3 regions of the Amycolatopsis tolypomycina genome follow, and region 3 is predicted to be linked to each of the others. Evidence: riboswitches for the same ligand, from Rfam matches in the RefSeq annotation. Region 3 holds a riboswitch; each other region holds the start of a gene.
What was found. Region 3 has a riboswitch for S-adenosylmethionine ahead of BLW76_RS18315 (aminotransferase class V-fold PLP-dependent enzyme). Riboswitches for the same ligand answer to the same signal wherever they lie in the genome.

Region 1 (6,423 bases), 4.2 Mb from region 3:
GTCCGCGAAGCCGCCGAGGCCGGCGACAAGGCCAAGGCCGCCGAGCTGCAGCGCGACGCCGCCCAGAAGCTGGACAAGGCCGTCTCGAAGGGCGTCATCCACGCCAACCAGGCCGCCAACAAGAAGTCGGCGCTGGCCAAGCGCGTCAACGCGCTCTGACCTGCTTGATTTCTGGAAAGGCCCCGGCTTCGGCCGGGGCCTTTCTCGCGTCCGGGGGTGCGGCCTGGCGGGTGGTGGGGTGAGCGCGGCCACACGGAACCCGCGGGGCTCGGAGGGTCGCGGAGACCGGCGGTAGCCGGCACGGCCGGTCACGGTGGTCGGCGGCAGCCCGCGCCGTCGGGTGCAGGGCCGCAGGCTTGGCGCACCGGCTCGGCGAAGGTCAGCAGCGCCCACTGTTCCCGCTCTGCCCGCGCGTCGGTCAGCGGTCGCCCTTGGCGGCCGCCACCTCCAGGACCGCTCGCTCCAGTGCGTAGCCCGGGTCTGCCGCCACGCCCTTGACCTCGGCGTTCAGCCGTGCGACCACGCGCATCGCCGTCGCCAGGCCGTCGGGGTTCCAGCCGCGGGACTGGCCCTGTGCCTTGCGGATCTTCCAGGGCGGCATGCCGAGCTCGCCCGCCAGCTGGTTCGGATTGCCCCGGCCGGCGCCGGAGACCCGGGCGATCGTGCGGACCGCGTCGGCCAGTGCGTCGGCCACCAGGACGTGCGGGACGCCGAGCTGCATCGCCCAGCGCAGGGACTCCAGCGCCGCCGCCCGGTCGCCGCTGACCGCCTTCTCCGCGACCGCGAAGCCGGTCACGTCCGCGCGGCCGCGGTGGTAGCGGCGGACCGCGTCGGCGTCGACCGCGCCGCCCGTGTCCGCGACCAGCTGCGTCGCCGCCGAGGACAGTTCCCGCAGGTCGGAGCCCACCGCGTCGAGGAGGGCCGCGACGCCCGCCGGGTCGATCTTGCCGCCCACCCGGCGGACCTCGTGGCGCACGAACTGCTCCCGCTCGGCGGGCTTGGTCAGCTTCGGGCACTCCGTGACCTCGGCGCCGGCCTTCTTCAGCACCGCCGGGAGCGACTTGCCCGCCTTGCTGCGGCCGCCGCCGGTGTGCACGACGACGAGCACGACCCCGTCCGCCGGGTCCTTCAGGTAGGCCGCGACGGCGTCGGACAGCTCCTGCGAGATGTCCTGCGCCGACTCGAGGACGATCACCCGGCCTTCGCTGAACAGCGACGGGCTCACCAGTTCGGCCAGCTCGGGGGCTGTGAGATCGGACACCCGGACCCGCGTCAGCTCCGCCGTCGCGTCCGTCGCGCGGGCGGCGGCGAGCGTCTCGCGGACGGCCCGCTCGATCAGCAGTTCTTCCTCCCCCAGCACCAGGTGCAGCGGGGCCGGGGCGGTGGCTTGCGCGGTCACCCGGGAATCCTCTCACTTGCGCTTCCGTGCCCCCGCTCCGGTGATGTCGAGCGGGCACCGTGGCACGGCCCGCGCACGATGTCGTACGGTGTAGCCGAGGCAGCCGCCCCGGAACTTCCGGCGTGCGTGCACCGACAACCGAATACCGCTCATCCAGAGGGGCAGAGGGAACGGCCCGACGAAGCCCCGGCAACCGGCGTACAGCCCGTCATCCTGCAAACGCGGGATAGCTGACGACCACGGTGCCAATTCCGGCCCGCTTCGGCGGGGCAGATGAGGAAAGGAACCTCGCGATGACCGCCACCCTCGGCACGACCTCCACCACGAAGACCCCGGATCTGGGCCCGGCCGTCGAACTGGTGTCGAAGGAAGAGGGCCACCGGCAGCCGCTCGCTCCGGAATTCGTCTCCGCCGAAGACTTCTCGCCGCTCGAGGTCGCCTACGACTTCGGCCGCGTCCGCCGCGAAGACATCGAGGCCGGCCCCAAGAACATCTGGCGCTACAAGAAACTCCTTCCTGTTCCGTCCAACGTCGAAGAGATCCCGAACACCGAGCCGGGTGCGACGCGGCTGGTGCGCGCCGACCGCCTCGCCAAGGAACTCGGCCTCAAGCGCGTGTGGGTCAAGGACGACACCGGCAACCCGACGCACTCGTTCAAGGACCGCGTCGTCGCCGTCGCCCTGGCCGCGGCCCGCGAGTTCGGCTTCGAGGTGCTCGCGTGTCCGTCGACCGGCAACCTGGCCAACGCGACGGCCGCCGCGGCGGCCCGTGCCGGCTGGCGGTCGGTCGTGCTGATCCCGAAGACCCTCGAGCGCGCCAAGATCCTCACCACCGCGGTGTACGACGGCGACCTCCTCGCCATCGACGGCAACTACGACGACGTCAACCGCCTCGCCACCGAGCTCGCGGGTGAGCACCCGAAGTGGGCGTTCGTCAACGTGAACGTCCGGCCGTACTACTCGGAGGGCTCGAAGACGCTGGCCTTCGAGGTCGCCGAGCAGCTCGGCTGGCGCATCCCGCCGCAGATCGTCGTGCCGATCGCCTCCGGTTCGCAGCTGACCAAGGTGGACAAGGGTTTCCGCGAGCTGGGTCAGCTCGGTCTCGTGGACGCCAGCCCGTACAAGGTGTTCGGCGCGCAGGCCACCGGCTGCTCGCCGGTGTCGGCCGCGTTCCGCGAAGGCCACGACGTGGTCCAGCCGGTGAAGCCGGACACCATCGCCCGCTCGCTGGCGATCGGCAACCCGGCCGACGGCCCGTACGTGCTCGACATCGTCAACCGCACCGGCGGCGCGATCGAGGACGTCTCCGACGAAGAGGTCGTCGAGGGCATCCGCCTGCTGGCCCGCACCGAAGGCATCTTCACCGAGACGGCGGGCGGGGTCACCGTCGCCACGGCGAAGAAGCTGGTCGAGACGGGCAAGCTGGACCCGGACGCCGAGACCGTCCTGCTGATCACCGGCGACGGCCTCAAGACCCTCGACGCCATCGAGAACCACGTGGGCCCGAAGGCGACGCTGCCGCCGTCCGCGGCCGCGGTGAACGAGGCGCTCGGCTACTGATCACCGCCGGGGCGGGCCACGCGGCTCGCCCCGGCGAACGATCGCCGGGGCCGCCCGCTCGCCGACCACCGCGGTGTCGCCGTCCACGTCGGTCCGGGCGACCAGCGCGCCGAGCGCCCCCAGCGTGTCCATTGTGGACTTACTCGGGTGGCCGTACGTGTTCCCCGCACCCACGCTGACCAACGCCACCCGCGGAGCCACCGCCGCGAGGAACGAAGGCAGCGAGTAGCGGCTGCCGTGGTGGGGCACCTTCAACACCTCCGCCGTCAGATTTCCGATGTCGGCCAGCAGATCCGCCTGCGCGGCCAGTTCGACGTCGCCGGTCAGCAGGACCCGGCCCGCCGTGGTCTCCGCGCGGAGCACCACCGAGCTGTTGTTGATCGTCGTGCCGTCCTGTGGATCCGTCTGCCGCGCCGGGACGTACCGCGGGCCCAGGACGTCGAGCGCCAGGCCCGGCCAGCCGAGCCGCTCGCCCGGGTTGAGCTCTACCAACGGCACCGCCCGCCGGGCTGCCTCGGCGGCGACCTGGCGCCACGCCCACCCCGGTGACCGCCCGGGGCCGACGGCGATCGCGCCGACCGCGCGGCCGTCGAACACCGAGGTGAGGCCACCGATGTGGTCGGCGTGCAGGTGGCTCAGCACCAGCAGCGGGATCCGGTCGATCCCGAGCCGGTGCAGGCACTCGTCGACCGGGCCCGGCTCCGGTCCGGCGTCCACGACGACCGCCCGGCCCGGTTCGGCGGTCGCCAGCACGACCGCGTCGCCCTGGCCGACGTCGCACTCGACCATCGCCCAGTTCCGCGGCGGCCACGCCGGCGCCAGCACCCGGACCGGCACGAACACCAGCAGCGCACCGGCGACGACCGCCGCCATCAACACCCGCAGGCACCGATGCCGGGCCGCCAGCACCAGCACGCCCAGCACGGCCGCGGCGAGGAGCCCGCCCAGCCAGCCACCGGGCCAGGCGATGACCGCGCCCGGTGCCCGCGCGCCGTGCCGGGCGACCGTGATCAGCCACTCGGCCTCCGGGTCGGCCAGGTGCACCAGGACCTTCCCGGCGCCCGGCCACCACGGGCCGGTGACCGTCGCCAGCACACCAAGCACCGTCGCCGGGGCGACGACGGGCGCGGCGAGGACGTTGGTCAGCACCGAAACCAGGCTCACCGACCCCGCCATGCCGGCCAGCACCGGCGCCGTCACCAGGAAAGCCGCCAGCGGGACCGCCAAGCCCTCCGCGAACCCCGGCGGGATCCCGCGACGCACCAGCGCGCCGGCCCAGCGCGGCGCGAGCAGCACCAGGCCGCCGGTGGCGCACACCGACAGGGCGAACCCGAAGTCCGTGGCCATCGCGGGATCCGACACCACCAGGAGGCACACCGCGAAGGCCAGCGCGGGCAGCGCCGAACCCCGCCGTCCCAGCGCCAGTGCCAGCAACGCCACGGCCGCCATGACGCCCGCACGCAGCACGCTCGGCTCCGGGCCGACCAGGACGAGGAAGCCGGCCAGGCACGTCCCGGCCGCCGCGGCCGACAGCCGGGGCCCGAGCCGGAGGAGGCGCAGCAGGAGCAGCACCGCTCCGCAGACCACCGCGAGGTTCCCGCCGCTGACCGCGGTGAGGTGCGCGAGACCGGCGGAGACGAATTCCTGCTCGACGCGAGGGGACAACGCGCTCGTGTCGCCCAGCACCAGGCCCGGGAGCAGGCCCGCCGGTTCCTCCGGCAGGACCTGGCACAGGTCGTGCAGGCCCGCGCGCAGCCCGGCCGAAGCCCGCTGCCACCACGGTGCCGGGCCGGGATCCACCGGCGGGCCGCGTACCGACAGGACGGCCACGGTCAGGTCCGCACCGCGCGGCGGCATCAGCAGACCGGTCGCGGTGACCTCCTGTCCCGGCAGCAGCGGGGCCCAGTGCGCGACCGGCGCCAGCAGCAGGACGCGGCCGGACGACGGGACCGGCCGTCCGTCGACCGATGCCGTGCGCACGTCGGCGGCCAGCACGACCGAGCGGGCGCCGGCCTGCCGGTCGGCGTACCCCGCGCTGCGCACCGGCTTCGGGCGTTCGGCGACGACGACGCGCAATGCCGCCGGCAGGCCTTCCGCCGCTGGGGCACGCAGTTCGTCACGCTGCGCGTCGCGGATCCGCCAGGCGACCGGGCCTGCGGTGAGGAGGCCCAGGACCAGGAGGGCTGCCGCCGCGTCGCGCGCACGGGGACGGCCGCGGGCTCGCCACAGCACCAGCGCGGCGAGCACAGCCGAGGCGAGCCCGGCTGCGACGGCCGTCCACCAGCCGAGGAGCAGGCCGGCCAGGGCCGCCAGCCAGCACGCGGATGTCGCGGGGAGCAAGCGCATGTCCTGACGGGTGTCGGTTGTGGGGAGGGAGGTCATGTGGGGGTCACCTCGCGCGGGCGGGCTGATGCGGGCTTGCCGACGGCGCCTGGCGGGAGTAACCCGGTGTCGGCTACGGGAGGAGTGGTCATGGGGCCGTCACCTGCTCCCGCAAGCCGCAGGCAATGCCGGGCAGCGGCCAGGGAAAGGGGGCTCATCCGACCGTCACCTTCTCCCTCATTCGCTGGAACTTGCTTTCTCCGATGCCATCGATTTCGCGCAGTTGCTCGACCTTGGTGAAAGCGCCGTGGTCGGTGCGCCACTGGACGATGCGCTTGGCCATCACCTCGCCGACTCCGGGGAGGGTGTCCAGCTGGGCCACCGTTGCCGAGTTGAGGTCGAGTTTTCCGCCGCCCGGCGGAGCCTCGGGGTCCGGTGGCGCCGCCGCGGGGATGCCGACCGCCAGCTGCTCGCCGTCCGTCACCTTGCGGGCCAGGTTCAGTGCTGCCAGGTCCGCGCCCGGCTCGGGTCCGCCGGCCGCGCGCAGCACGTCCGCCACCCGGGATCCCTGGGGCACGGTGATCAGCCCCGGGGAACGGACGCGGCCGATCACGCTGACCACGAGGCCCGCCGGAGGCGCCGCGCGTGCTTCCACCGCCGGTTTCGCGCTGGGCAGCGCGGGCGGTGACTCGGGCGCCGGACGGCTGCCAGCCAGGGTGACCGCGGCGAGGACGATCACCACGACCGCCGCGAGGACGCCGGCCAGTGCCCACCGGCGGCGGCCGGCTCCGGCCGGCAGCCAGCGCCGGATCAGCCGACCGCCCGGGCCGACCGTGCTCGCGTCGGGCGAGAGCTGGTCGGCCAGCCAGGCGAGCCGGTCGTTGACGGGAGAGCCCGGATCACGGGCGGTCTGCTCGAACACACGATCGACGTTAGGGCTCGCGGGGAGGGGTCCGACAGGGGTGCCGCCGCTTCCTGTGGACAACCGGGGTGTTGTGGATGGATTGCCGCGGCCAGGCCCGGGACGAGGCGTTTTTGTCGTACCCGGGTGCTAGCGCGGGACCGTCCGCTGGACGACCACGCCCAGTACTCCGGGTCCGGTGTGCGCCCCGATCACCGCGCCCAGCTCGGAGACCACGCAGC
Region 2 (6,423 bases), 5.7 Mb from region 3:
CCGGACACCGTGCCGGCGAGCGCGCCCGCGTTGACGCCCGCGCGGAGCGTGCGGCGCAGGTCGGGCCGCAGCGAGACCGCCGCCGCCTGGAGGTCGTTGCCCAGCAGGAGGGCCAGCTGGCGCGGGTCGCCCGAGGCCAGCGCCTCCACGACCGGCGTGTGCGAGCCGATGCGGGGCGGGTTGCCCGCCGCGCGCAGGCGGTCGAGCTCGCCGAACACCTTCGGCGTCGACAGCCCTTCGGCGGCGAAGGCCAGCACCCAGTGGAACGTGTGCCGTGACAGCACCGGGACCAGCTGCTCGCCGCGGCCGGTGCCCAGCGCGGTGCCGCCGTAGAGCGCGAACGGGACGTCGCTGCCCAGGCCGGCCGCGATCTCGGCCAGCTCGTCGCGGGTGACGTCGAGACCCCACAGCGACGCGAGCCCGACCAGCGTCGCCGCCGCGTCGGCGCTGCCGCCCGCCATGCCGCCGGCGACCGGGATGCCCTTGCGCAGCACCACCCGGACCTTCGGCTCTTCGGTGCGCCCGACGTGCGAGGCCAGCGCTTCGACCGCGCGCCAGGCCAGGTTTTCGGGGCCGGTCGGGACCGTGCCCTCCCCCTCGCCGTAGACCTCGATGCCGGGCTCTTCGGTGACCGCGACGGTCACCTCGTCGGTCAGCGACAGCGCCTGGAACACGGTGACCAGCTCGTGGTAACCGTCTTCGCGCAGGTCGTCGACCGAAAGGTGCAGGTTGACCTTGGCCGGGACCCGGACGGTGACTGGGGGCGGAACTACGGCGAGCACCCGACCAGCCTACGTGCCCGCCAATGCGCCCCAATGTGGCGTTGGTTGCGTCCAACGCACCGAACGCCACATTGGGTGCGTCTGACGCACCGAACGCCACATTGGGGCGCTTGGGGCCAGGCCAGGCCGGGTCAGGCAGCCGCCACGCCCTGCGGGCCGCGCGCGGTGTGCGTGACGTGGCCGCCGCGCTCGGCGACCCAGGCCAGCGCCGCGTCGGCGCGCTCGCCGCGGACACCCAGGCGGAAGCGGCCGACCGGCGTGTCGCCGATGCGGGTCAGGCCGCCGCCGATGGTGGCGAACTCGACGTCGAAGCGGCCGGCGGCCTCGGGCAGCAGCGCGCCCACCGAGGCGAAGCCGACCAGCACGACGTCGGCCGAGCGGTCGTAGCGCGCCACCTGCGCGCGGGTGGTCTCGATGGCGGGCAGCAGCGCCTGCGCGGTGCGGCTGGCCGGGTTCGAGATCAGGTCGAGCACCGTGCCGCGCTCGACGACCGTGCCGTCCTCCAGCACCGCGACGTCGTCGCAGACCCGGCGGACCACGCCCGCGTCCGGCGTCGTGACGACGACCGTGGTGCCCAGCTCGGAACGCGCCCGGTCGAGCACGGCGAGCACCGCGCCGGCCTCCTCCGGGTCGACACCCGCGGTCGGGTCGTCGGCCAGCAGCACGGCCGGTGCCGCCGCCAGCGCCTTCGCGACCGCGACGCGGCGGAGCTGGCCGGCGGACAGCTCATCGGGCCGCTGCGCGGCGCGCTGGGTCAGGCCGACGAGGTCGAGCAGCGAGCCGACCCGGCTGCGGCGCTGCGGGCCGTCGACGCCGAGTTGCTCCAGCGGGGAGGCGATGTTGCCGGCGATGGTGCGCTCGGCGATCAGCTCCGGCTTCGTCGAGACGACGCCGAGCTGACGGCGGATTTCGCGGAGGCGGCGGCCGTCGAGGGTGCCGGTGTTGAGGCCGTCGAGCCGGACGACGCCGCGGTCGGGGCGCTCCTGCAGCGCGATGCAGCGGGCGAGGACGGACTTGCCGGACCCGGCGGGACCGACCACGCCGAACAGCGAGCCGGCCTGGACCTCGACGCTCACGTCGTGCAGGGCGATGACGGAGTTTCCGTTGGTGGCAAAGGTTTTGGACAGGTTTTCGACGGTGATCACGAAGGCTCCAGAAAACGGGGTGCGCGCAGCGCGCGGCACCCGGCCGCAAGCGAGTTCCGTCCTGTTCGGACGGTGCATGAAGAAGAGGTGGACCGGCTAGGACGAGCTCAGTGGGAGCGTCGACATGCGGTCACGGAGCGGCGGCCTTCGTCGACAACGCGACGCCTGGTCAGGAGCAGGGGGCGGGCTACCCTCTTCATCGAAAACGGCCTCCATCGGTCCTGGCGGTAGCACCTGCCCTGTGGAGGGTGGTTGCTGCGACTTCGGCGAGCCAGGTCTCTCAGTCGCTCGGGATGGACGTACTGAGTAAAACCGATCCCGAGGAGCGAACGCAAGCCTGTTGGCCCAGATCACACGAGTGGCGGTGTCCGAATGGCGGGATCACGGGCGGAGAGGGCGTATTTTCACGCTTCCACTGTGGATTGCTAACGGGCGGCGGCGATCCGGGCGAAGTCGTGCACGTTCAGCTGCTCACCACGGGTTCGGGGATCGATCCCGGCGGCCGTCAGGAGCTCGCCGGCGCGCTCGGCCGAGCCCGCCCAGCCCGCGAGCGCGGCCCGCAGCGTCTTCCTGCGTTGTGAGAAAGCGGCGTCGACCAGGCCGAAGAGCAGCTCCCGGTCTTCGGACGCCGTCGAGTCGCCGCGTTCGAACGCGACGAGCGCGGAATCGACGTTCGGCACCGGCCAGAACACCGAGCGTGGCACGGCGGCGACCTTGCGTGCGGTGCCGTACCAGGCGAGCTTGACGCTGGGCACGCCGTAGATCCGGCTGCCGGGGCCGGCGGCCATCCGGTCGGCCACCTCGGTCTGGACCATGACGAGGCCGGTCCGCAGCGACGGGATTTCGGCCAGCAGGTGCAGCACGACGGGCACGGCGACGTTGTAGGGCAGGTTGGCGACGAGAGCGGTCGGCTCGCCCAGTTCGGCGCGCGTGACGCGCAGGGCGTCGGCGCCGACGACGGTCAGCCGGTCCGCGGCTGCCGGGCCCCGCTCGGCGACCGTCTTGGGCAGCCGTTCGGCGAGCTTGGGGTCGATCTCGACGGCGACGACCCGCGCGCCCGTGTCGAGCAGCCCGAGCGTCAGCGACCCGAGCCCGGGCCCGACCTCGAGGACGACGTCGCCCTCGCCGACGTTCGCCAGCTCGACGATCCGCCGGACGGTGTTGGGATCGTGCACGAAGTTCTGCCCGAGCTTCTTGGTCGGCCGCACGTCGAGTTCGGCCGCCAGCCCGCGGATTTCGGCCGGTCCCAGCAGTTCAACCACCGGTGGAGCTTACCGATGCGGCATCCCGCACCCGCGAAACGGCCCCCACCTCGCGAAGAGGTGAGGGCCGGTTCGAAACCGCTGTCAGGCCTTCTTGCCGCAGACCGGCCAGGCGCTGTAGCCGCCGCGGGCGTCGCGGACCTTCTCCGCGATCGCGATCTGCTGGGCCTTGGTGGCCTGGCTGGGGAGTTCGGCGTACTGGTCGCCGCCGTAGGCGTCCCACGTGCGCTTGTCGAACTGGAGGCCGCCGTAGTAGCCGTTGCCCGTGTTGATGGACCAGTTGCCGCCCGACTCGCACTGCGCGATGCGGTCCCACGAGGACGAGTCGCCGATCGGCGGGTCGGCCGGCTTCTTGGTGCCGACGCGGGTGATCTTCGGCTTGGCCGGCGTGATGATCTTCTCGGAGATGCTCTCCCGGCCGACCTCTTTGCCGTTCTTCTGCGTGACCTTGTAGGTCACTTCCTTCTCGCCGGGCGTGCCGGGGTCGTCGACCTTGGTCTTGCCCTGCTCCAGGTCCGGGTCGTCGACGCGCTGCTCGGGCGGGTCGATCGTCTCCTTCTGGACGACCGTCGACACGCCGGTGCGGCTGATGTGCACCTCGGCGCCGTCGGTCAGCTTGACGTCCAGGCCACCCTCGGCGGCGTCCTCCGGGCCCAGGGTGAGCTTGTACTCGCCCAGGAACTCCTTCGTCGTGACCGCGGTGGTCTTCACCTGCTTCGGCGCGTTGCCGCCGTCGTACAGGGTGATGTTCTTCAGGGTCTTGATCTCGACGGTGGCGCCCTGCAGGGGCAGCTCGCCGTCCTTCGGCATGGACATCCACGTGCCGGGCTTGTCCATCTCGGCCATGCCGAGCTGGGTCAGCGCGTCGCCGAGGTGGGTCGCGCGGACCCAGGAGGTGCGCTCGGTGCCGTCGACGATCAGCTTCAGCTGACGGCCGCGCTCGAGCTTGATGACGCCGCCGTCGCCGACCTCCGCCTGCGGGGAGGGCGACAGGGAGTCGTGCTCGCCGACGGACAGGCCCGCGTCCTCGAGCACCTCGCCGACGGTGTCGCCGAAGGAGTGCACGGTCTGCTGGTGGCCGTCGACGTCGACGGTGATGCTCTTGTTCATCGCCAGCGCGGCCGCGCCGCCGCCGGCGACGCTGATCATGACGCTGAGGACGGCGCCCTTGAGGAACCGGCGCTTCCAGACCTTGGTCGTCTGGCGGAGGCCCTCGTCCAGAGCCGCACGACGCGCTTCGGGGGAAGCGGTGCGGTCCTCCTCGAGGCCGTCCGGGATGACGATCGGCGGCAGGTAGGTCGTCTCGGCGTTGATGAGGCGGATCAGTTCGTCGACGTCGACGTCGATCTCGGCCATCATCGCGTCGGCGTCGGGGCCGAGCGCGGCGAGGATGTCCTGCTGCGTGATGTTCGGGTCGTCGGAGAAGTCGAGCTGGCCGTATGCGGTGTCCTCGTAATGCCGATCGAGGACGGCCGCGGAGCGCGCTCCAGCCTGTCTGCTACCTGTCACCGGGGATCGTTCCCTTTCACGAGACGACGGTCGGGGGCGCCGCCTCTACGACTGGGCGTGACAATCGGCAACTGCTGAGTGCAGTACCGACCGGCACGATCACGGGACAGTAACGGGTCGAGGCGGGTTGCGCAAACACCCCCCGGAGTGTCGTGATCTGGGTCACTCCATCAGGTGGACGAGCCGGAAACCCTGTTGTCGCAATGCGTTCACCCCGATGTGACGCTGGGGAGTCGATAGATCCGCTCGGCGGTGGTCCGGACCGCCTCGGCGACTTCGTGGACAGCTTCGCCCCTGAGCGCCGCGAGGTGACGGACGGTGTAAGCGGCGCCGAACGGCTCGTTCGGCCGCCCACGGAACGGGTGGGGGGTCAGAAACGGCGCGTCGGTCTCGACGAGGTACTGCCCCGGCGGGCAGAGCCGGGCCGCCTCGTGGAGGCCCTTCGCGTTCTTGAACGTCACCGTGCCCGCGAAGGAAAGGACAAAGCCCGCGTCGACGCACTTGCGGGCCATTTCCGCGTCCCCGGAAAAACAATGGAAAATTACGGCATTCGGCGCACCCTCTTCGGCCAGGATGCGCAACACGTCGTCGTGGGCCTCGCGGTCGTGGATCATCAGCGGCTTGCCGAGCCGCTTCGCGAGGTCGATGTGCCAGCGGAACGCCTCCTGCTGGGCGTCGTGCGGCGAGTAGTCCCAGTAGTAGTCGAGGCCGGTTTCGCCGACGGCGACCACCCGCTCGTGCCCGGCCAGCCGCTCGATCTCGGCCTGCTCGGCCTCGCCGAACTCCTTGGTCCGGGTCGGGTGGATCGCGACGGCGGCCCAGACCCGGCGGTCCCAGGTGGCGGCCTCCGCGGCCCAGCGGGCCGAGGCGAGGTCGTCGGCGACCGTGACGACGCGCGCGACGCCGGCGCGCTCGGCGCGGTCGACCATGGCCGTGACATCGGCCGCGGTGACCGCGCCGCACGCGTCGAGATGGGTGTGCGCGTCCACCACCGACACCGGGAGCCTGTCCGGGACCGGCGGCAGCTCGCGCTTCTGATCACCCATGCGTCCTTCTTACTCCTTGATGATCGGCGCCCACTCCGGGCCGGTCTCGCCGAGCGCCGGGTCGAGCTTCGTGAACAGCGGCGACGGCTTGGCCAGGGGCTTGCCGACCTCGATCGGCGTCGACTCCCACTTCGCCTGCTCGGCCGCGTAGTCGCCGGTGAGGATCGGGTTGACCCGGCCGTCGATGTCGAGGTCCTCGACCTCCTTGAGCTCCGGCTGGGCGGCCCAGACGCCGGTGCCGCCGAGGGCCTCGTGCACCTTCTGGGCCGAGTGCGGCAGGAACGGCGTCAGCAGCGTGTTGGCGTCCGAGACGACCTGCAGCGCGGTGTGCAGCACGGTGTCGCGCCGCGTGGGGTCGTCCTTGAGCTTCCACGGCTCCTGGTCGGAGATGTACTTGTTCGCCGCGGTGACGACCTTCATCGCCTCGGCCGCCGCCAGCTTGAACCGGGACCGGGCCAGGTGCGCGCCCGCGGTGTCGAACGCCTTGCGCGACAACGCCTTCAGCTCTTCGTCGGCCGCGGTCGGGGCCTCCGGGCGCGGGATGGCGCCGACGTTCTTGTGCGCCATCGAGATGGACCGGTTGACCAGGTTGCCCCACTCGTTGGCCAGCTCGAAGTTGGTCCGGCGGACGAACTCGTCCCAGGTGAAGTCGGTGTCCTGGGTCTCCGGGCCGGCGACC
Region 3 (6,423 bases):
TCGCGATGCGCAGGCCTGCCGCGGCGAGCCCGCCGACCACGGTCGGGCCGGTCCAGCCGGGGCTCGGGTGCACGGCGACGCCGACCGGCTTCGAGATCACCACGATGTCGTCGTCGTCGTGCAGGATCTGCATGCCCTCGACCGGCTGCGCGACGACCTCGACCGGGTTCGCCGGCTCGGGCAGCGTGATCTCGAGCAGGCCGCCGCCGGAGAGGCGGTCGGACTTGCCCGCGGGACGGCCGTCGAGCAGCACGTCGCCGGCTTCGGCGAGCTCGGCGACGACCGTGCGGGACAGGCCGAGCAGCTTGGCGAGGCCGGCGTCGACCCGCATCCCGTCGAGCCCGTCGGGCACCGGGAGCATCCGCGAGCTCACGCCTGTTCCTCTTTCTTCTTGTCCTTGGTGGACGTGCCGTCGTAGTCCTTGCCGAGCAGGGACAGCAGCACGATCAGGGCGCCGCCGACGCAGATCGCGGAGTCGGCGATGTTGAAGATCGCGAAGCCCTTGCCGTTGGGGGCGAAGGCCGAGATGAAGTCGACGACGTGGCCCTGCAGCCCGCCGGGCGCGCGGAAGATGCGGTCGGTCAGGTTGCCGGTGGCGCCGGCGAGCACGAGGCCGAGGCCGATCGCCCAGCCGATCGAGCGCAGCCGCCGCGAGAGCCAGACGATCGCGATGACGACGGCGAGCGCGACGAGGGCGAGCACCCAGGTCATGCCGGTGGCCATCGAGAACGCGGCACCCGGGTTGCGGATCACCTGCAGGTAGATCAGCCCGCCGAGGATCCGGACCGGCTCCTTGCCCTCCAGGTTGGCGACGACCAGGTTCTTCGTCACCAGGTCGATCGCCCAGAACACGACGGCGACCGCGAAGACCCAGCCGACCCGCCGCTTCGGCAGCAGCGGCTTCGCCGGGACCTCCGGGTTCTCGGGCGCGTCGGCCGCAGGATCGGCCGCGGTGTCGGGCACCGCTTCGGCGGGCGCGGCGGTGTCGGGTTCGGAGTGGCTGGGCTCGGTGCTCACCGCTCCATTGTCCACGGCGCTGGTCAGGCCGCGGCGGGCCCGTCCGGACGCGGCCGCAGGAGCACGGCGAACGCGGCCGCGAGCAGGACGCCCGCCCCGCCGAGCGCGCCCGCGGCCGGGGGCTCGAACAGCGTCGCGACCAGTGCGAACACCCCGGCGACGGTGGTCAGGAACCAGCTGCGCTCGTAGGCCGCCAGCACGAGGAGGCCCAGCGTCGCGAGCAGCGGGCCGCGGACGTCGCCGTCGAGCCGGAACTGGAGGGCGCCGGCCAGGTCGAGCAGCGGGACGGCGGCCAGCGCCCCGAGCGTGCCGAGGACGAACCGGCCCGGGCGCGGTGGCCGCAGCTGCCGCCAGTACCAGGCGGCGACGGCGAGGACCACGCAGGCGAGGCCGGCGAGCCAGCCGAGCGTCGCCGACGGCACGACGTCGTACGCGACGGCGATGGCGACCGAACGCTGCTCACTCGCCAGGCCGGTGCCGCTGAGCGCGTTGTCGGCGGCCCCGTTCAGCGTGCTCTTGTTGGGGGCGGGGACCAGTTCGACGGCCACCAGCACGAGCAGCGCGAACCCCAGCGCGGCCAACGGGAACCAGGACCTCCGCGGACTCCCCATCGGGTCAGGGTATCCGGGGCTTCTGCCGCAGCAGGGCGACGAAGGCGGCGGCCAGGAGGATAATGGCCGAGGCCAGCATGCCCGCCATGTCCGCCGAGAGCACCACGGCGACCAGGGCGAACGCGGCCGTCGTCACCAGGATGAACCGGCTGCGCTCGTACGCGGCGAGGACGAGCAGGCCGAGCGCGACCAGCCACGCGGGTCCGCTGGGCAAGGGATTCCCCGTCGTGTGGAAGTCGTCCAGGGGAAGCCACAGCGCGCGGCTGTACTCGGTGGTGCCGGGCGGGACAGCCGGCCGGAGCAGGAGGTTCGCGGCTTCGGCTTGGGCCTGGCTGCGGCGCGCCAGCAGTTGCACCGCAGCCAGGCCGATCTCGGCGAATCCCAGCAGTGCCAGCGGAAACCAGAAACGCGGCCCTCTCCCCATCCGCCCAGGCTAGCGCTCAGCAGAAGGGCGGCAGCTCCCGCGGGTCGCCGACCGGCGCCCAGCGGCCGTCCACCTTCGCGTACTCCCAGCGGGCGCCGCGCGCGACGATCTGGCGCAGGGCCAGGAGCACGCGGTCGACGTGCTCCTCCGTGCTGCCGAGGCCGAGGCTGACGCGGACCGCCTGCTGCCCGTCGCCGCCGGTGACGCCGATCAAGCGCTTGGCCGCGATGTGGGCGCAGAAGGCGCCGTCGCGGACGCCGATGCCGTACTCGGCCGACAGCACGGCGGCGAGCCAGCCGGGGTCGAAGCCGTCGACGACGAAGCTGACCGTGCCGACCCGGTCGACCGGCGCGTCGAACAGCCGCAGCTCGGCGCAGCCCGGGATGCTCTCGAGACCCTTGCGCAGCCGGGCGAGCAGGGCCTGCTCGTGGTCTTCGATCGCGGCCCAGTTCTCGCTCAGGGTCTCGCACGCGACGCCGAGCGCGTACACGCCGACGGTGTTGGGCGAGCCGGCTTCGTGGCGTTCCGGGCCGGTGTTCCAGACGACGGCGTCTTCGGTGACGAGCTTGGTCGCGCCGCCGCCGGCGAGGTACGGACGGGCGGCACGCAGCCAGTCGGCGCGGCCGATCAGCGCGCCGGCACCGAAGGGGGCGTAGAGCTTGTGGCCGGACAGGGCGACGTAGTCGACGTCCAAGTCCTTGATCGAGATCCGGCGGTGCGGGGCCAGCTGGGCGGCGTCGAGCGCGACGCGGGCGCCGTGTTTCCGCGCCACGGCGGCGATTTCCGCCACCGGGAGCAGCTCACCGGTCACATTGGACGCTCCGGTGACGACGACCAGCCGCGGTCCCTGCGGGGCGTCGGCGAGTGCTTCGTCCACAGCGGACACCGCGGCCAGCCGGGTGCGCGGGGTCGGGATCCGGCGCACGTTCGGCCCCTGCCACGGCAGGAGAGCGGCGTGGTGCTCGGTGTCGAAGACGACGACCGTGGTGTGCCGCGGCAGGCTGCGCGCGAGCAGGTTGAAGGAATCGGTGGTGTTGCGGGTGAAGACGACGGTGTCGGTCCGCCGCGCGCCGACGAAGCGGCGCAGGACGTCGCGGGTGCGCTCGTAGAGCTTGGTGGAGACCTGCGAGGCGAAGCCGGCGCCGCGGTGGACGCTGGCGTACCAGGGCAGGAACTCGTCGACCTTGGTGCGGACGGCGTCGAGACAGGGGGCGCTCGCGGCGTGGTCGAGGTTGGCGTAGCCGATGGTTTCCCCGGTCACCAGCGGCACTCGCAGCGCCGCGCCCGCGACGGCGGGGATGGCGTGGTTTCCGCGGGTTTCGAGCTGGGTGCGGTCGATGGCGAGAGTCATCGGGGTGCCTCCTCGGCGATCCGGGGGACCCCGGCGAGGGGCCCGCGCTTGCCCGTCGCACGGCGCGACCGGCCCGGTCTTCACCCGGGGCACCCCACCGCGGTTGGAGGGTTGCCGGCCAGCAAGCCGGGGCTTCGCGCTGGCACTCATGACCTGAGCCAGAAGGTAACCGAGAAGGCCGTCGCCGGCCAAGTCCCGCCTCACATTCTGAGACGGCGCTCACAGAGGGTGAGTGGCAGCGCGGTCAGCGGCTCGCGCGGAAGCGGCCCGGCAGCTGGACCACCACGCCCTCCGCGACGTGCGTCGCGGTGCCCGAGTACTGCTCCGACCCCGCCGCGAACCGCCAGGCGCCCAGGGTCTTGCCGTCGATCGGCTCGCCGAGGGCCGCCGCGACCGTCGTCGACAGGCGGGCGAACGCGACGCCGTCCCAGTCGCCCGCCGCCGCGTCCGGGAGCGTCCAGAGCGTGAAGTGCACGTGGGCGCCCGTGCTGCTGCCGCCGCACGGCAGCGCGTTCCCGGTCGAACCGAGGACCGCGCCGGCCTCGACCTGCTCACCGTCGGTGACGCGGATGCCCTCCAGGTGGTAGTAGCCCGTCCGCCACCCACCCGGGTGATCGAGGGTCACCCAGTCACCGCCCGCACAGTGCTGCAGGCGGACCGTGCCGGCCAGCGGCGCCCGGACCGTCCCGTCGGCGGGGCTGAAGTCGATGGCGTTCTTGACGCCGGTGCTGCCGTCGTCGGAGTGGACGCCCGCCGAGTAGACCTGCTGGCCGGCCGCGAACGGCAACGTCAGCTCCGGAAACGGCGCGGCGGACGCCGGGGTGGCGGCGAGCCCCACCGCCGAGATGACCGCAGCAGCCAGGCCCGCCATTCGCACCGAAACGTTCACCGCACGCACTCCTCCGGCAATGTTCACTCGAACGAGCGCACATTAAGCCAAAAGAGGGACTACAGGGAAGACTGTGTGTGAATTACCGGCCGGACTCGCCCTTCCACCGGGCCAGGCGCCCGGCCCGGTCGACCGCGCGCAACCGGCGTTCGACGGCGTCGCGGACGGCGCTCGTCGTGACGACCAGCAACTGGTCGTGCTCCTGCAGCCGGCTGGTCTTCTGCGGCGTGAAGCCCGCGCCGTCGCGGACGACCAGGCTGATCGTCGCCCCGATGGGCAGCCGCAGCTCGGACAGGTACACGCCGTGCAGCTTCGACCCCGGCTGGATGCGGACCTGCAGCAGTTCCGCGCCCAGTTCGTCCAGCGGCGCGGAGTCGACCTCGATCTCGTGCGCCTCGGACTTCTTGGCCAGCCCGAGCTTGCGCGCGAGCGGGCCGAGCGTCGCCCCCTGCACCAGCGTCAGCACGATGACCAGCACGAACACCGCGTCGACCAGCCGCTGCGCGCCCGGCAGGCCCTGCGACAGCGGGATCATGGCGAGCACGATCGGCACGGCACCGCGCAGCCCGGCCCACGACAGGAACGCCTGTTCCCGCCACGGCAGGCGGAACGGCAGCATCGACAGCACGACCGACAGCGGCCGCGCCAGCAGCAGCACGACGGCGCCCGCGACCAGGCCCGGCACGATCGCGTCGAGCAGCCGGCCCGGCGAGGCGAACAGGCCGAGCAGCACGAACAGCCCGATCTGCGCCAGCCACCCGAGCCCCTCGGCGAACGAGAGCGTGTCCGACCGGTGTGGCAGCCGCGAATTGCCGAGCACCAGCGCGGCAACGTAGGTGGCGAGCAGCCCGGACGCGTGCAGCAGCTGCCCGGACGAGTACGCGACGACGCACACCGCGACCGTGGCCAGCGGGTAGAGACCGGTCGCCGGCAGCGCGGCCCGGCGCAGCGCGATCCCGCCGAGCCAGCCGAAGGCCAGGCCGATGACCAGGCCCGCCGTCAGCTCGTAGACCACCAGCAGCGGCAGCGTCCAGTCCACAGTGGTGCCTTCGGCCAGCACCACGACGGCGATGTACGCCGGCGCGTCGTTGATCCCCGACTCGAGTTCGAGCGCGCCGGTGAGCCGTTTTCCGATTCCCGCCGTGCGCAGCACCGAAAACACCGCGGCCGCGTCGGTCGAGGCGAGCACCGCGCCCCACAGCAGGGCCAGCCGCCAGTCGAGGCCCAGCAGCCAGTGCAGGGCGGCGCCGGTGGCCGCGACGCTCACCACGACGGCCACTGTGGACAGTGCGATTCCGCGGCCCAGCGCGGGTTTCACCGCCGACCACCGGGTGGTCAGCCCGCCTTCGGCGAGGATCATGACGAGCGCGGCGAGGCCGAGCGACTGGGTGAGTTCGGGGTTGTCGAACCGGATGCCGAAGCCGGCTTCGCCCAGCAGGACGCCGATCCCCAGGTACAGCAGCAGCGAGGGCAGGCCGAGCCGGATCGACACGCGCACGGCCAGCACGGACGCGAGGAGCACGACGCCGCCGACGCCGAGCAGCACGGGAAGCTGGTTCATGCCCGCCTCCTCCCGAGTGCCGTGGGGCCCTCAGAATAGTGAGGCGCAGGGATTAACTCGTTCGTGTACCGCTGCTTGGTGCCGGAGACACCGTGTGTTAGGGCCTCGCGAGCAGGTCGAGATCGAGATCGACACCGAGCGCGGCGAAGGGCTCCCCCGCCGCGGGGAGGACCTTGACCGCCCGGTGGTCGTCCCTGGCCACCCAGCCGGCGTCGACGGCCCGGTCGAGCAGGGCGGCGGGCAGGGCACCGGCGAGGTGGTCGCGGCGCTCCGTCCAATCCAGACAGTCCCGCAGCAGCGGCCTTCGCCCGGCGGCGACCGGCACGCCGAGCTCCTCCAGCACCGCGCGGCCGCGCGGGGTCAGCGTCAGCCCATCGGCGGTACCGACCAGGCCGGCGGCGAGCATGCCGTCGCGCAGGGCGACGCCGAGCTCGCCGGCGAGGTGGTCGTAGCAGGTGCGGGCGAAGCCGAGCCGCCGCGCCCGCAGCGACGACTTCAGGCCGGTCACCGGCCGGTGCTCGGCGTGCTGGGCGAGGTGCTCGATCAGCTCGGCTACCCGCGGGTCGGCGA

Region 1: it holds a riboswitch for S-adenosylmethionine, as region 3 does, so the genes downstream of both, thrC (threonine synthase) here and BLW76_RS18315 (aminotransferase class V-fold PLP-dependent enzyme) in region 3, are expected to answer to the same signal.
Region 2: it holds a riboswitch for S-adenosylmethionine, as region 3 does, so the genes downstream of both, BLW76_RS43380 (methionine ABC transporter ATP-binding protein) here and BLW76_RS18315 (aminotransferase class V-fold PLP-dependent enzyme) in region 3, are expected to answer to the same signal.

The regions. Positions count from the first base shown of each region.
Region 1 is NZ_FNSO01000004.1:5,795,719-5,802,141, forward strand. Features, by position in the region: gene rpsT (30S ribosomal protein S20) at 1-159, shown strand, start outside; gene holA (DNA polymerase III subunit delta) at 419-1,399, opposite strand; SAM riboswitch class I at 1,546-1,679, shown strand; gene thrC (threonine synthase) at 1,693-2,958, shown strand; gene BLW76_RS36240 (ComEC/Rec2 family competence protein) at 2,959-5,340, opposite strand; gene BLW76_RS36245 (ComEA family DNA-binding protein) at 5,495-6,202, opposite strand; gene BLW76_RS36250 (DegV family protein) at 6,332-6,423, opposite strand, start outside.
Region 2 is NZ_FNSO01000004.1:7,336,857-7,343,279, forward strand. Features, by position in the region: gene BLW76_RS43375 (4-(cytidine 5'-diphospho)-2-C-methyl-D-erythritol kinase) at 1-782, opposite strand, end outside; gene BLW76_RS43380 (methionine ABC transporter ATP-binding protein) at 914-1,927, opposite strand; SAM riboswitch class I at 2,137-2,227, opposite strand; gene rsmA (16S rRNA (adenine(1518)-N(6)/adenine(1519)-N(6))-dimethyltransferase RsmA) at 2,353-3,189, opposite strand; gene BLW76_RS43390 (resuscitation-promoting factor) at 3,274-4,698, opposite strand; gene BLW76_RS43395 (TatD family hydrolase) at 4,908-5,744, opposite strand; gene metG (methionine--tRNA ligase) at 5,754-6,423, opposite strand, start outside.
Region 3 is NZ_FNSO01000004.1:1,636,856-1,643,278, reverse strand. Features, by position in the region: gene BLW76_RS18335 (RluA family pseudouridine synthase) at 1-373, opposite strand, end outside; gene lspA (signal peptidase II) at 370-1,017, opposite strand; gene BLW76_RS49170 (hypothetical protein) at 1,041-1,628, opposite strand; gene BLW76_RS18320 (hypothetical protein) at 1,633-2,052, opposite strand; gene BLW76_RS18315 (aminotransferase class V-fold PLP-dependent enzyme) at 2,069-3,403, opposite strand; SAM riboswitch class IV at 3,443-3,557, opposite strand; gene BLW76_RS18310 (M23 family metallopeptidase) at 3,648-4,292, opposite strand; gene BLW76_RS18305 (potassium/proton antiporter) at 4,375-5,853, opposite strand; gene BLW76_RS18300 (ArsR/SmtB family transcription factor) at 5,951-6,423, opposite strand, start outside.